DNA from 2 places in the Solibacillus sp. FSL H8-0523 genome. Region 1 is predicted to be linked to the other one. Evidence: riboswitches for the same ligand, from Rfam matches in the RefSeq annotation. Region 1 holds a riboswitch; the other holds the start of a gene.
The links. A riboswitch is a leader RNA that binds a small molecule or an ion and turns the genes downstream of it on or off. The one in region 1 is predicted to bind thiamine pyrophosphate.
Positions count from the first base shown of each region.

Region 2: it holds a riboswitch for thiamine pyrophosphate, as region 1 does, so the genes downstream of both, thiT (energy-coupled thiamine transporter ThiT) here and thiM (hydroxyethylthiazole kinase) in region 1, are expected to answer to the same signal.

Region 1 is NZ_CP150291.1:2,505,221-2,513,528, forward strand. Features, by position in the region: gene NSQ62_RS12490 (DHA2 family efflux MFS transporter permease subunit) at 1-602, opposite strand, end outside; gene thiE (thiamine phosphate synthase) at 1,129-1,740, opposite strand; gene thiD (bifunctional hydroxymethylpyrimidine kinase/phosphomethylpyrimidine kinase) at 1,730-2,545, opposite strand; gene thiM (hydroxyethylthiazole kinase) at 2,542-3,282, opposite strand; TPP riboswitch at 3,409-3,506, opposite strand; TPP riboswitch at 3,560-3,658, opposite strand; gene NSQ62_RS12510 (YdcF family protein) at 3,757-4,761, opposite strand; gene NSQ62_RS12515 (sigma-70 family RNA polymerase sigma factor) at 4,939-5,424, shown strand; gene NSQ62_RS12520 (DUF3298 domain-containing protein) at 5,429-6,298, shown strand; gene NSQ62_RS12525 (DUF3600 domain-containing protein) at 6,432-7,118, opposite strand; gene NSQ62_RS12530 (sigma-70 family RNA polymerase sigma factor) at 7,111-7,635, opposite strand; gene NSQ62_RS12535 (DUF2812 domain-containing protein) at 7,889-8,308, opposite strand, start outside.
Region 2 is NZ_CP150291.1:3,606,950-3,615,257, reverse strand. Features, by position in the region: gene NSQ62_RS18165 (SMC family ATPase) at 1-740, shown strand, start outside; gene NSQ62_RS18160 (hypothetical protein) at 783-911, opposite strand; gene NSQ62_RS18155 (DUF4870 domain-containing protein) at 980-1,312, opposite strand; TPP riboswitch at 1,430-1,539, shown strand; gene thiT (energy-coupled thiamine transporter ThiT) at 1,641-2,201, shown strand; gene map (type I methionyl aminopeptidase) at 2,902-3,654, shown strand; gene NSQ62_RS18140 (papain-like cysteine protease family protein) at 3,701-4,678, opposite strand; gene NSQ62_RS18135 (polyphosphate kinase) at 4,815-5,675, shown strand; gene NSQ62_RS18130 (GNAT family protein) at 5,759-6,316, shown strand; gene NSQ62_RS18125 (carbonic anhydrase) at 6,384-6,950, opposite strand; gene NSQ62_RS18120 (hypothetical protein) at 7,116-7,319, opposite strand; gene NSQ62_RS18115 (aminopeptidase) at 7,484-8,308, opposite strand, start outside.

The DNA.
Region 1 (8,308 bases):
AAAATATCAATTTTCGGCTTAGTAATAGTTGAGACATTTTCCATTTTAGGCGCCCCGATTACTAATAAAATGATATTAAATGCGATCATAACAACGAAGATATAATGCCAGCTTGAAACACTAATAATTAAACCGCTTAGCGTTGGCCCTAGTGCGGGTCCGGCTGTAATAACTAAACCAACGATTCCCATCACTGCTCCACGCTTTTGCATTGGGAAAATCATAAGCACAACACTAAACATTAACGGTAAGAAAATCCCCGTCCCAATTGCTTGAATTAAACGACCGATTAATAAAACCGTAAAACTTGGGGCAATCGCTGCAAGTAACGCCCCTAATGTAGAAATAACTAATGCACCCACGACTAATTGACGCGTTGTAAACCAACGTACTAAATAGGCTGATAGTGGTACTAAAATTGCTAAAACTAATAAATACCCTGTAGTCAGCCATTGTCCTGTACTTGCACCAATAGAAAAGTCTTCCATAATGTTTGTCAGCGCCATATTTAATGCTGTTTCACCAAATAAACCGATGAAAGAACCAATCATTAAAATAGCAGCCATCCATTTTGGACTTTTTACTTGTAAATGAGACTCCATATATAACTCCCTATTCGTTCTATTTTGACATACTTACCTTAGAATACTATTTAAAATATTCGATCTAAAATCTAATTTTTTAGGTTTTACGAAGTTTCATAAGTCTAGGTGCTACTATACAAGAACCGCATGCTACTATCAATACTATCCAACTAAATCGCCAACCGAAAAGACACAGTTTAGACACTTTTATGTAAATATTACCCTTATTTTCCTGTTCTCTATTTTTGTAACTCTGCCAATTACAAAAATAAAACGCTTACTTTTAGATTTCAAACCCCATATATAATCATGTTTGTGCTCATAAACATATATGAGTGCTAGGTTTTAGCGTGCAATAAAAAGTTGCGTTACCGATTCCATAAATTTTTCAATAGTTTAGTTGACAAATCAGCTGAAATCAGCGCAATTTATTTTACAGAAAAATTAAACTTTTGGTGTCGTTATCCATAATACGGTAATTTACAGCTCCTTAACAAGGAAAAACTGCCCCAAAAGTATTTACTAATGAGACAGCCCTTTATTCTTATAAATGTTTTACCGTTTGAAAAATAGCCTTACTGTCTGCTATTTCACTAATAACCGCGACACCATTTGCACCAGCTTGACGGACTAAATGGCTATTTTTCGTTGTAATCCCACCTATCGCAACAATAGGAAACTTAAAGTGTTCTTTTCTTGCAGCTTTTAAAAATTGCAGGCTCGACTGGATTACGTCTACTTTTGATTTTGTTGTAAAAATCGGACCGATGCCTACATAATCTGCACCGTTTGAAATGGCTTCATTTAATTCTGTTAATGTATGAACAGATACCCCAATGATTTTTTCAGGACATTTTTTTCGAAACGCAACCATTCCTACATCATCTTGCCCAACATGAATTCCATCTGCATCGAGTGCTAACGCTAATTCCACATCATCATTGACAATGAAAGGTACCTTATATTGTCGACAAAGCTTTTGACAGTCCTTTGCAAACTGCAGATAGGCTGCACCTTCCAAGCACCCTTTGCCTTTTTCACGTAGTTGAAACATGGTCACACCTGCTTTTAAAGCTTCCTCTAAAATCACTAAAGGTGCTTTCTCATGGCAATTGATTGTGCCCATAATAAAATATTTATCCAGATTAAAAGACATGTACCGCTTGCTCCTTTTGTAATTGCTGATAGGCAAAATGATTTGTTGGACCAAAGCCTTGTCCGATATTTAACGGATGTTTGATGGCTGCATCGACAAACCGTTTCCCTTCAATAATGGCCTCTCGCAACTTCATGCCTTTTGCTAATCCAGCAGTTAACGCTGCAGAAAATGTACAGCCCGTCCCATGTGTATGCTGTGTTTCAAATCGATCTGTTTCTACATAAAAAGGTAATTCGTTTTGCTGATAAATCGCATCTGTTGCTAAATTTCCTTGAAGATGTCCACCTTTGATGACGACACATTTTACACCTTCTTCAAGTAAAATGTGGGCTGCTTTTTCAATATCTTGTTGCGTTTTAATTGGAATGCCTGTTAGTACCTCTGCCTCTGGAATATTTGGCGTACAAACGGTTGAAAATGGTAATAAATATTGCTTAAACGCAGAAACAGCTTCCTGTAATAATAAGCTTTGTCCGCCTTTTGCAATCATAACTGGATCAATGACTAATGGGATGTTTGTTTCTTTTAATTGAACCGCAACTGCTTGAATAATCGATGCGTCAAATAACATCCCTGTTTTTATGGCTTTCACATCGAAATCAGCTAAAATAGCTGCAAGTTGCGCTTCAACAAATGCTGCCTCTATTGGATAAACGCCATGGACACCTAACGTATTTTGAGCCGTTAACGCCGTAATGACAGAAGTTCCAAAAACCTTTAATTCCTGAAAGGTTTTTAAATCCGCTTGAATTCCTGCTCCGCCACCACTATCTGACCCTGCGATTGTACATGCGATCATCATTTTACCTCCGACAAACGTTCTAACTCATTTAAGAATTGCACTTGGTATGTTCCAATTGGTGCGAATGCCTGTTTAGCAGCATGCTTATAATCTAGTAGTAATGCTTCTAAATCACGTAAAGGCTCTTGGCTACTTGCCAATAAAGCTGCACTTATTGCACTAAGTAAACAGCCTGCCCCTGTAATTTGTGTGATTTTCTCATGTCCGCCATCTATACACTTAACATTGACACCATCTGTTAAAATATCGTGTTTACCTGTCACAATCACAAGACACGAAAAACGCAATGCTGCTTCTTTGGCAAGTTGTTCAATATTCGCATCACCTGCGCCACAATCTACACCATTTGCTTGCCAATTCGCTCCTACAATAGCAGCTAATTCACCTGCATTACATCGTAAAAGTGTGATCTGCTTATTTGACAACATCTGTCGTGCTGTTTCCAATCGAAATGCACTTGCACCAGCTCCTACTGGGTCGAACACAATCGGAATATTTTTCTCTTTTGCCGTTTCAATCGCTAGTTTCATCGATGCTACGGTACGTGCATTTATTGTACCAATATTAATAAGTAACGCATCGGAAATTTGAACAATGTCAGCAACTTCTTCAATCGCATCTGCCATAATAGGCGAAGCGCCGACACTTAAAAGTCCGTTCGCTGTAAAATTCATCACAACGGTATTCGTCATGCAATGAACGAGTGGACGACGCGTGCGTATAAGATTCAAGCTCATTGGTACACCTCCTGCCATAAAACATCTTTACTTTTTTCACAAAATTCCATTCTTACTTCCTCCTTTTGAGGCGTAAGCAAAAAAAGGCACCCCTACTCAAAAGTAGAGATGCCTAAAAAAGTGCATATGTGTGCACTCATTGCTCCCTACGCCCGTATTAACGGTCAGGTTCTAAGGGTCAGGTTTTAACCTTCTCAACACTAGGTGTCCCCCCGCAATTAAAAAATTTGCAAAAGAAAAGCCCTCCAAATAGATGGAGAGCATCACGTACGAATATTAGCTTGTACATTTTGCTCCCTACGTCCGTGTTAACGGTCAGGTTCTAAGGGTCAGGTTTTAACCTTCTCAACACTAACGTGTCCCCCTGCAAATTCATTTAATTAATTTCAGTCTAAGGCTTAACCGCTCATAATGCAACCTTATTTATAGTTAATTTTTGGATTTCATTCTGGCGATTCAACTAAATTCATCCAACTAATTTACCGCACGTAACACCAACAGTATAAAAATCGTAAACAATGCAATGAATGTCATATGGCGCCATTTAAACATTTCAAGCAAGCCGATAAACTCACGTGTAAAGGCATTTGGCACATAGTAAAAGGCGGTTTTCGAGCCAACCCCATTGGCCTTTAGTTTCGCTTTGCGCGCATAAAAACCGGCACGTAAAATATGATAATTGTTTGACACAAAGATGCCGCGCGCTTTTTCACCAAATCGCTCGATGATGATCTTTTTAGAAAACTGCATATTTTCTAAGGTTGTTGTCGACTGGTCTTCCATCACAACCGCTTCGTCTGGAATTTCCGGGTAGTGCTCATGAATGTATTTTTTCATCGCATACGCCTCCGCTACTTTTTCATCACTACCTTGACCTCCCGATGTAATAATGAGTGGACGGCCATGATATTTCTTGTATTGTTGAACAGCTTTGTTAATACGGCTCGCAAGTAAAGGTGGCACACGGTCGCCAATTAATCCCGAACCTAACACAATAATATAATCCGGCGTATAGTGAATCGGACGCCAATTATAAAGCACTGCGTATATCGCGGTTGCCGAATACATCATCGTAAAGTAAACAAATAGCCCAAAAATATAATAAAATGCGATTTCACTATACACATTTTCACTAATCGTGCGCATCGAAACAATATAATAAATGAGCACCATATTAATGGCGACTCCAATCAGGCCAAGAAATAAATTGGACTTTTTACGCCCTTCTTTTTCAAGCAACACCTTACTATTGAAGTATGTTAATACGGATAACGTCGCCATAACTAGCGGGATAAATGCAAATACAAACGCGTAGCTCGTTACATTTAATACTTGTTCACTAAAGTTCGTATTAAAAAATATTTTTTCTGTATAATAAAGCAGCTCTACCAATACAATCAGCGCCAGTAAAAAAATATTCGTATACCACCGTGGCTCGATGATAAAGAGCGCAATCACGATGAAAATTAAAAATGCCAAAATCCTTCCTCCTGTTCAACATCACTCTAAAATAATATTATACAATGTCTATTCCCGCTGGAACATCAAATTATCCAGTTCCTCTTTTTATTAAAAATTTATCATTCCCTTTTAAACTTTCCTTCCACCCCGAACCGTCTTATAATTGTCGACAGAATCAAAAAGGAGCTTCAAGGAATGATGGAACCATTAGAAGATAAATTTATTACATTTATTCGCACGCAGCAACAAGCACTCTATAGACTCGCGTATAGCTACACAAAAAACGAGCAAGATGCGCTGGATGTCTTGCAAGATAGTATTCAAAAAGGTTGGCTGGCGCTAGAAAGGCTGACAAAGCATGAGCAAATGAAAAGCTGGTTTTATACGATTTTAGTACGCACCGCGATTGATTTTCTTCGCAAGCACAAGCGTTTCGAGCTCATTGGAGACGATGCGCTCCTGCAACTATGTGAGCAGGATACATATGACAATTTTGATTTGCAGCAGGCACTTTATCATTTACCGCTCCAGCTACGTGAGGTTGTTGTGCTGCGCTATTTTGAGGATTTAAAACTCGAAGACGTCGCACATATTTTGGCTATTCCACTAAGCACAGCGAAATCGCGGCTCTATAAAGCATTAAAGCTCTTAAAAATCGAGCTCGAGATGGAGGAGAATTAGGCCGATGGATGACAAATTAAAAAAACTACACGCACACTATAAGGACGTACCCATTCCAAGTGAGCTAGAGGTGATGATTGAAAAAAATTTACAACGCCCACCTAAGAAAAAACGCAAGCTACCGATTTTTTTAACAGCTGTAGCGGCTGCAGCAATATTATTCACAGTGGGATTAAATACAAATCCGGCCATGGCGAAAAATTTAGCGGATTTACCGGTAATTGGCCCCGTCGTTCAGGTACTGACATTTACCAAGTATGAGATGGTAGACGAGGAATATACCGCAGACATTCAAGTGCCTCAAATTTCAGGCTCTTCTGCTGACATCGAGGCGTTGAACAAGAAATACGCTGAGGAAGGCAAGGCACTCTATGAGCAGTTTAAGGTAGATATCGAGGAAATGGAAGCGGGAAATATGTCCTTAAATAGCGGCTATGTAATCGAAACCGATACCGATGAGCTATTGTCATTTGGTCGTTATGTAGAAGTCATTGTCGTATCACGCTCAACGGTGATGCAGTATACGACGATTGATAAAAAGGCGGAAACGGTCATTACATTACCAAGTCTATTTAAAGATGATCGCTATCTCGACATTATTAGCCGTTATATTGAAGATGAACTGCGCAACCGTATGATTGAAACACAAGGCTCTGACATGTACTGGATTGGTGGTACAGCGTATCATGATGAATCATTTGGTGTCTTTGAAGGCATTACACCGGAGCAAAACTTCTATATTACCGAAGCTGGCAAACTGGTGATGTCCTTTGATGTATATGAGATAGCACCAGGTTTCATGGGGCTTGTAACCGTTGAAATTCCAACCGAGATGCTGCAAGATGTACTAATGAGCAACAAATATATTAAATGATGTTCCCAAATGAAAGTAAGCCAAAGCCCCCATTCAATTGAATGAGGGGCTTTGGCTATTTTTAAACAGTATGTCCTCAAAAGAGCTAGCGCAACCGTTGAAGTGTATTACCCAGCTGTCTTCTATCTATATTTCAATTTTCAATTTGTTTATCATTTACATAATTTAAGTATTCTTGAGCTTTAATGAATTCCTCTTGTGACTCTGCAGGTATTGCAGTGACGTCGGGAGCACTTGAGACTCCTAGTTGTGCCATAGTCGTTTCATAGGTAAATAAGGCTTGAATGTATTGTTCGTATTCTTCAGCAGTTAAAACCTCTTTGCTTGATGGTAGTCCGTTTAATTTGTCAAAGTATGGTTGAATATCATACATTGCTGCTTTAATTTCTTCAAATTTTTCTGCAGGGACTTGAGAATAATCTATGTTTCCATTTTTATCACCATAGTCCAATTTTGCACTTGTAAAGACACTTAATAAATTTTTAAATTGTTTAAACTCATCTTTTCCTAGGTCACCTTTTGCTTGATCGAGCTTTGCATTAAATAATAAGTAACTTTCCATTGTAATATTTATTGCATGTTTTTTTAAATTATCAAATGAGCCATATAAATCATCGGCAAGTAATGCTTGATAAGCAAATGCACCAGTTGGAAGCATTAAACACGCAGACAGAACAGCTATTGCCAACCGCTTTTTTGTAAAACGCTTCAGCTTTCCACCCATTTCAGACTTTGCTTTATTAATGCCCAATTTACTTCTTTCATGAATCTCTATAGGGATTTCAATTTTTGATAACTCTCGCTTAAGATGATTATCCATAGTTTCCTACCTCCTTTAAATTTTGACGAAGCTTATCTAAAGCACGGTATAGAACAGACTTTGCGGTTCCAAGTGGGATGTCTAATATCTCTGAAATTTCCTTTAGTGTACGATCATCGTAATATTTTAGTAAAATGACACTCTTCTCATCCTCTTTTAAAGTATCAATCAGCATTTGTAAAGATAAAGTAAGTGAAATATCTTCATCTTCTGAACCAGTAAGCACTTCAAAATTTGAATTTAGCGGAATGACCTTTTTGTTTTTATTGATTAAGTTCAATGCACAATTAATCGTAATTTTCATGAGCCAAGTCTTAAAATACTCTGGTTTTTTCAATGTACTAATTGTCTTAAATGACTGATAAGCTACTTCTTGAACAAGATCTAATGCATCGTCTTTATTTTTTACATAGACATAAGCCATTCGATAAATATCTGCTTCGTACTGCTGGAAAAGCATCAAGTAGGCTTTATCATTTCCTTTTTGTGCTTTCTTTACTAAACGTTCAAGTTTCATCTTAATTCCTCCTTTCGATTTGGTTTTACATCTATTAGACAAACGACAAGGTGATTTGGCTTAAATTTTTTCAAATAATTTTATGTAATGCACATTGGGAAGGTTAAATAAATGTAGACTTTGTAAAATAACACCTAATCAAATCGCTTTGATAAAGGTGAACGTAAACCAACCCATTATGAATGACTAAAAAGCTGCTCGCTAGCAATGAACGGATTTCCGATTTCATGCTGTGCAGCAGCCTTTTGATTTCTTATATTTCCTGCGCTTCTTTCTTTTCTTGCATATAGCCGTATACACTTTGAACAAATATCCAAAGCCAGTAGAGAAGCACCATACTCGATAAAATTAGAAGTGCAAGCGAATAAACATACGGCATATACGCGTTCTGCATTTGATTTAATGAATTGAAAATATTTAAAGTCATAACCAAAATAAACAAGACACTTAATACATTCGTATTCACGAGCCCTCTGCGCATACTTTTCAAGCGCTCTTTTTGCTCATACGTAATGCGCGGCTTCACTTCTCCTACTTCATACGGTTTCGACCAGATCGAAATATGCCACATCAGCGAACTGTATAAATGCTTCGCTGTCCAACCACTTTCACTGTAAAATAACAAGGCCGCAGAATTTTTCGGCTTTTCGTTTAAAATTTCGTAGCTAATACA
Region 2 (8,308 bases), 1.1 Mb from region 1:
CAGAGGACGAAGCGCAATTACAAGGAAAGCAATTAGCAGATTTGACGGAGCTAGAGCAGCAAATCACCACATTAAATAATGAGCAAGATGAGCGTTACGCCAACATGAAATTAACAAAGTCTTACGCGACACAATGCGAAACAACGTATGAAAAACTTGAGCAAACAGCTGAGCAAATTGAAAGCTATAAAGCAAAACTAGAGCAAATTGAGCATGTATATGATTTAGTGCGTGGCCAAAATGATGCCAAAATTAGCTTTGAGCGCTTTGCACAAATTGGCTATTTAGAAAAGGTGACACATGCGGCCAATGAACGTTTACGCGTGTTATCAAACGGTCAATATTTCTTGAAATCAACGGGTCGCAAAGAGGGCAATGCACAAAGTGGTTTAAGTATCGACGTGTACGATAGCAATACTGGTCAAACACGTGATGTCAAAACATTGTCAGGTGGAGAAAAATTCAATGCATCGTTATCATTAGCACTAGGTATGGCGGATGTCATTCAAAGTGTACAGGGCAGCGTGCATATTGATACGATGTTTATCGATGAAGGCTTTGGTACGCTTGACGAAGAGGCACTGAGACGTGCGATTGATATTTTAATTGACCTTCAGCAAACAGGCCGATTAATCGGCGTGATTTCGCATGTTGCAGAGTTAAAGGCTGCGATGCCGGCAATCCTGCACGTGAAGAAATTAAAAGAGGGTCATAGTACAACTGAAATTTTAATTAAATAAAAAAATGGAGTACTTCATTGGGAAATGAAGTACTCCATTTTTTCATCTTTTTGGAGTCCGTGTTGGCGTTGGTTGCTTTGCTGTTGAACGATTATTAAGTATTTTTTTTATGATTGGATAGACGATTGGTCCGTATTTAATCGCTGTTTTAATTACTTTGTTTAGTTTCATGAATATCACTCCTTAGTAAGATGTAAATTCTAGTAAAAATATACCCATATACAGTACATCTCTAAACATTAGCGCAATACTTTGATTGCTTGTATAAGGTTCCAAATGGCAATAACAAAAATAATAATCGCTAAAATGATAAACCCGATAAAAATCCAACTTTCGAATAAGTAGTTTACTTCAAGCGTCGCGTTAGAGGGTGTTGTAAAGGCGAACACAAAAAATAGAATGATATAAACGATCCCTAAAATAATTGGAATAAGTTGTGAAATAAATGCGCGTTTATTATGATGTTTCACTACATCGTCTTTTGCTACGAAAAAAATAATGAGCGGTAAAATAAATGGCATAAAGTAAAAACTTAAATAGCCTACTGCACTTAACCCTTTGTTTTGATCCATAAAATTCACTTCCTTTACTTCTATATACGGACAAATGTCCAACTTAGTTTCAACTAAAGTAGTTGAAAATTGGAAAATTATCAGCTACAATGAGCATGTTCAAACAATTATATCGAGATGTACCACAAGGGGGGCCGATTAAGTCGGCTGAGATTGCGCACGGATTTTGCGCTGACTCTTAGAACCTGTAAGTTAGTACTTGCGTAGGGATGTGGATAGAAACCAACTATTCGAGCGATGGTTAGGAATTTATCCTAATTATCGCTTTTTTGTGTTTTCTATTCCTTCTGAACTTCTGTTACATCGGAAAAAAGAGAGGAGCATTGTTATGGACAAAAAGAAATTATTAATGCTGGTGGAAATTGCAATCTTTGCCGCTATCGGACTTGTGCTTGATCAGTTTTCATTTAAGCTTTGGGCATACGGAGGCTCGATTAGTTTTGTCATGCTGCCGATTATGCTTATGGCCATTCGCTGGGGATTAACAGCAGGCTTGGCAACGGGATTCATTATTGGTGTATTACAAATGATGTTCGGTGCGTATATTGTGCACTGGCTGCAGGCGATTTTAGACTATGGTCTAGCTTTTACAGTTGTAGGCTTCGTCGCAGTCATTCGTAAACCGTTACTACTAGCCGCAAAAGCGCTTGATAAAAAGAAAATGACGATTTATATTATTCTCGGTGCGTTACTTGGCGGAACATTACGTTTCATTTCGCATTTGCTTGCCGGCGTTGTGTTCTTTAAAGAATACGCTGGTGGAGATAATGTATGGACGTATTCAATCATTTACAATGGGTCCTACATGTTACCAGCAACCCTGTTAACCGCGCTTGTCGCTGTGTTATTATTTACAGCAGCACCACGCTTATTAAAAACAATGAAATAAAAAATGGTGAAGGTGTAGTTCGATTCTAACGAGCTACACCTTTTTTTAAAATAACGCGCTTGGATACAGCAGGGGAAAAATGAAGTGATGGATGTAACACCGACAATGCCATATAGCCATAAATTATAGAGCATATTTTCGCGATAGGTCCAGATTCCTGATTGATAAAAATTAGCTACGGATAGCTTTACAAAAAAAAGTGTAATAATGGCATGTAAAGATATGAATAGATAGCCTAAAAAAGGCACAAGTGGATGAATAGTTATAGGACAATGCTGCTTAAGTAAAATAAATTGTAAATGGAAAACAATAGCCATTGCAATACTGGTACTAAACCCAACGACATAAACAGCGATGCGTGGATTGTACGAAAAAGGTGATACATGACGCAAAAATTCCCCAACCAATGTAACACAGAACATCATGAGGAGCACAAAGATTAAACGATTTTCAACAGCGCGATTATTGTGTAAAATGACATACGTTGCTAAAGTAATAAGTAAAAAAGTCGGTAAAATATACGTGAGCATATATATATAAATAGGCAGCATGACTGACACCTCTATTTTGAATTAGTTCCTTTTATATTCCCTTCAAATTTCTACATAAACGAATCGTACAAAAAAAGCATGAATCCTTACAACAAATTTCAAGTATGTTATAGTTAAGGGTAGAGATTTAAGAGGAAGGAAGTTTAACAATGATTGTTACAACTCAAGAAGAAATCCAAGCGTTTAAAAAAATCGGACGCATCTGTGCTGAAATTCGTGAAGCGATGAAAGCTGCGACAGTACCAGGTGTGACAACGAAAGAATTAGATGAAATTGCTGGGCGTATGTTTGCAGAAGCGGGTGCTATTTCAGGTCCAAAAGGCGAATATGATTTCCCAGGCTACACATGTATTTCAGTTAACCACGAAGTTGCCCACGGGATTCCAGGCAGCAAAGTGATTCAAGAAGGCGATATCGTAAATATTGACGTATCGGGTTCTTTAGATGGTTATTTCGCCGATACAGGAATTTCTTTCGTTGTAGGTGAAGGCTACGAGGACAAAGAGAAACTTTGTGAAGTAGCAAAATTAGCATTTGACCGTGCGATGACAAAAGTAAAAGCCGGTTCAAAATTAAACCAAATTGGTAAAGCAGTTGAGCGTGAAGCATATGCGCATGGCTTAACGGTAATTATGAACTTAACAGGACATGGCTTAGGGAAATCATTACACGAAGCACCTGACCATGTATTAAACTATTACGATCCAACTGATGGCCAATTAATGAAAGAAGGTATGGTGCTAGCAGTAGAGCCATTCATTTCTGCAAAAGCTGAACACATTGTTGAATCAGGTGATGGCTGGACATTTGTAACACCAGACAAGTCATTAGTTGCACAAATTGAACACTCAATTATCGTAACAAAAGGCGAACCAATTATTTTAACGACGTTAGAAGATTAATCAATAAAAAAACGTGAAGTGCTTAGAAAAGCATTTCACGTTTTTTTTAATTATTATAATCAACAACGATGTACGGTTGTAATTGGAAAGGTTTTGGCGCAATATTGCGGTCATTCCACATACCGAACCAACGCTCTAGCGGATAGAAATAGTAGCCATCTTGTGAATGATCTGATGTATCATATGGGTCTGCAAAAATGATGATGTCATCACCGATACCAGGTGTACCGTTGTTGTCATAACCGATAATTGCTTGCCAGTGGCCACCCCAATCACCCCATTCAACCATAATTGGACGATTGTTGTCTAAATGGCCTGTTAACCATTTTACGAAATAGCTATCTTTTGCATCGCTTACCCAAGCTTCAGTATCTGCTGTATTTTCAGATGCATATAAGCTGTTCCATAAAAATGTTTCAGGTAAGTTGCCTACGTTAGCACCAGTCGTACCAGAATCAGCTTGAATTAGATCTGCGTCTGTATAGTCAGCGCGGAAGCTTGATTCAACGACTTCAAAGCCTTCTAAACCTGAAAAGAATTCATATAATTGTGTTACGTCTGAGCCGTATTCGTGGAAATTGTTTGCTGAGCCAGGTAAGGCATCTTCCACATCTAAATCCGTCATAGCTTTCATCGCAACAGCAATATCCATTTCCGTCATTTCATTATAGCCAAAGTGATTAGCTACCATTAAAGCAGTAACAGGGCCACATGACCATTCCGCCGTTTGTTGCATCGTTTGGAATTTTTCTAAAATTGTTAAGTTTTCATCTGATTTTAAATTAAAAAAGTCAGGTGCTTGGTAGTAGCGAGAGTCCGCATTGTCACCAGCGTTTGCGTATGCATCTGCACCGCCAGCTTCATTAAAATCCTCGCCTTTAATTGTGTTTGTGTTAACTGCCACAGTAGTTTCGGCTGATGCTTTTGTTTCTACTTCTGCCTCCGCGTTATTTTTTGCTTCATCTTCAGAGCATGCTCCTAATAATAGTGCAGAAAATAAAACTGCTGTAAGGGTTTTTTTCATTTATCACTCCGCCTTTCGCGTATTATGTATTTTTCAGACAAGAAATTAGTGGAAGATAAACTAAGTGCAACATCAATTACCATTTCCATACACTTTAAAGTAAAATAGAAGTAATACTGTTTAGGAGGAATCATAAATGAAGAAATTAGATGATTTAGATTTATCATTAGAACTAGACAAAAAAATGTACAAAAAGAAAATTAAAATGCTGCAATACGAAATGCTCAACGCACAGCAATTTTTATTTAACAACAAAATTGGGTTAATTGTAGCATTTGAAGGAATGGACGCAGCAGGTAAGGGTGGTGCCATTAAACGTTTAACAGAGCGAGTTGACCCACGTGGCTTAATGGTAACTCCTATTTCTGCTCCACAACCACATGAAAAACGTTACCACTATATGCACCGTTTTTGGAGAAAGTTACCGCAACACGGACAAATCGCGATTTTTGACCGTTCTTGGTATGGTCGTGTTTTAGTAGAGCGCATTGAAGGCTTTGCGAAAGAAGAAGAGTGGAAACGTGCATATGATGAAATTAATGACTTTGAAAAGCAATTAACAGATGAAGATTATATTGTCATCAAATTCTGGATTCATATCGACGAAGCAGAACAATTAAAACGTTTTAATGACCGTGCACAAGATCCGTACAAAGCTTGGAAATTAACGGATGAAGATTGGCGCAACCGTGAAAAGTTCGGCTTATATAGTGAAGCGGCAGATGAAATGTTCGCAAAAACAGATACAGAAAATGCACCTTGGTTTTTAATTCCTGGGAATGATAAGCTATATGCGCGCGTACAAGTATTAAAAGAAGTCATTGCTCATATTGAAAAGGAAGCTAAGCGCCGTGGGTTACACCTGACGAATGTATTAGAAGCACCTGAGCAAGACGAAATAGATGAGCTTGAAATGATGGAAGTAGCGGCTACAGAAGAAATCACTGCCACAGAAGCTTCAAAGGGAAAAAAGGCTAAAAAGAAAAAATCTAAATAACATTCGGAAATCGTTCAATTATTTAGTGAGGATGAATCGCCGTGAGAAGCCTATTGAAACTTTTTAAAAAGAAGGAGGGTCCAATGGTACAACTTAATGGGCAACGTTGTTCGTTACGTACATTTACACCATCGGATGCAAAAGCATTAGCCAAACTGTTAGCAGACAATAAATTTTTTTGGTCTACTTATGAACCGTTACATCGAGACGAGTTTTATACAGAAGAGGTACAGTATAAAAAAATTTTAGAGAGCCTACAGCTTCTTCAAAGTAATCGGGAATTTTCATTTGGAATTTTTGATGATGATTCACAACAATTAATTGGCCACATTTCACTTTATTCGGTGAAGCGTTTACCCTATTCAAGCTGTTTTGTCGGCTATTCGATGGATGAACGTTTTGCTGGAAGAGGGATTGCAACAGAGGCGGTGCAGTTAGTGCTGGAATTTGGCTTTCAAACGTTAAATATTCATCGTATTGAAGCTTACGTTGCCCCACAAAATTTAGCATCAGTACGGGTGTTGGAAAAATCAGGTTTTATACGTGAGGGCTTACTAAGGCAGTTGCTCTTTATCAATGGTGTGTGGGTTGATCATTATATGTACGCCATACTGCAAAATGATTTTAAAAATAGATATTAAAAAGGATTGTACGAAAAATAACTATTTTTCGTACAATCCTTTTTGTAAGGACGCTTTAGCGCTTTTCTTATATATCTATATTGCCATCAGTGACTAAGTCTAATTTACCTGTCTGTGGATCGATTACTAAACCGTGTACAGGTACAGTTGCTGGCATTAACGGATGGCGTCTCACTAAATCGACACTTTTTAATACGCTTGTTTTAACATCGCCAAAGCCGCGTAACCAGTCATATAAATCGACACCTGAGAAATTTAAAATATCCAGTGTTTCTTGCTTTATCCCTCGCTCAAGCATGTGACCGACCATTACGTCTGGATCAACGGCACTCATACCGCAATCATAATGCCCAATAATATATATTTCATCTGCCTTTAATTCATAGACGGCAACAAGTAAGCTGCGCATAATCCCGCCAAATGGGTGATTGACAATGGCTCCCGCACTTTTGACAACCTTTACATCGCCATTACGTAAATTCATGGCTTTTGGTAATAATTCAACTAAGCGTGTATCCATACATGATAAAATAACAATTTTTTTATCAGGATATTTTGTTGTCGCATACGTTTCGTATTGTTTTTCATCAACGAATTGTTGGTTATACTCTAGAATTGATTGTAAAGCTGACATAAGTTTGTTATCCCCTTTCGACTACTCTATATTTTAGAATATTATTTGAATAATTCAAATTAATTGACACATTTAAAGTGAATACTAGGAAAAATAGAGAGAACTTTTGTCGAAAAAGGTAAAAAAACAACCGTCCCTCATTAAGAGACGATTGTTTATGAAAAATTAATGATGGGCGTGGCCATCTTTTGATTTTTCGTTTGGCGCGAATGCACCAGCTTTTGAATCTACTACAACAGAGTCGTGAGATTGTAAGCCCATACGTAAATATTGAATGAACATAACTAAACAAACAAGAATTACGATAGAGAATCCAAATACTAATGTGTAGTAGTCAGATAAAAATGGATGACGGTGATCAAACATCATAAAACTCCTCTCTACATTATAATTAGAATCATTAACCAATTATAACCTAATCAATTGGAACATTGTAGGGGGTTTTATGGATTTGACCTAGAATAAATTGTAAATATGGCGACATCTTGAAATTTAAGATGCTTTCTTAAATGTCCTCTATAATGACGAGTTGATTAAAATGCCCAGTTGCCGTTGCGGAATACCGGTTCAGCTTGACCATCTTCAGCAATCCCGTCGATATTCATTTGGTCAGAGCCAATCATGAAGTCAACATGTGTAATACTTTGATTTAAGCCGTTTTCTAGTAATTCTTCACGTGACATCGTTTTACCGCCTTCTAAACAGAACGCATACGCACTGCCGATTGCTAAGTGGTTTGATGCATTTTCGTCGAATAATGTGTTATAGAATAAAATATTCGATTGAGAAATTGGTGATTTAAATGGTACTAATGCAACTTCACCTAAGTAGTGAGAGCCTTCGTCGGTTGCGACTAAGTTTTTCAGTACTTCTTCACCTTGCTCGGCTTCTACATTTACGATGCGACCGTTTTCAAACGTTATTTTGAAGTTATCGATAATGTTCCCACCGTAGCTAAGTGGTTTTGTGCTTGATACATAGCCGTTTACACCGTCTTTATGCGGTACCGTAAATACTTCTTCCGTGGGCATATTAGCCATGAATTCGTCGCCTTTTTCATTGACGCTACCAGCACCACACCATAAGTGGCCTTTTGGAAGCGCAATCGTAAGGTCTGTTCCTGGCGCTGTATAATGTAATTTTGTATATTTTTTATTGTTTAAGTAATCTACTTTTTCGTGTAAGTTGTCATTGTGATCTGCCCATGCTTGAACAGGGTTTTCTAAATCTGAACGAGTGGCTTTAAAAATGGCATCCCACAGCGCATTTACTTGCGCTTCCTGCGGTAATTCAGGGAATACTTTACTTGCCCATTGCTCAGAAGGTGCAGCAATTACAGTCCAGCTGATTTTGTCGGC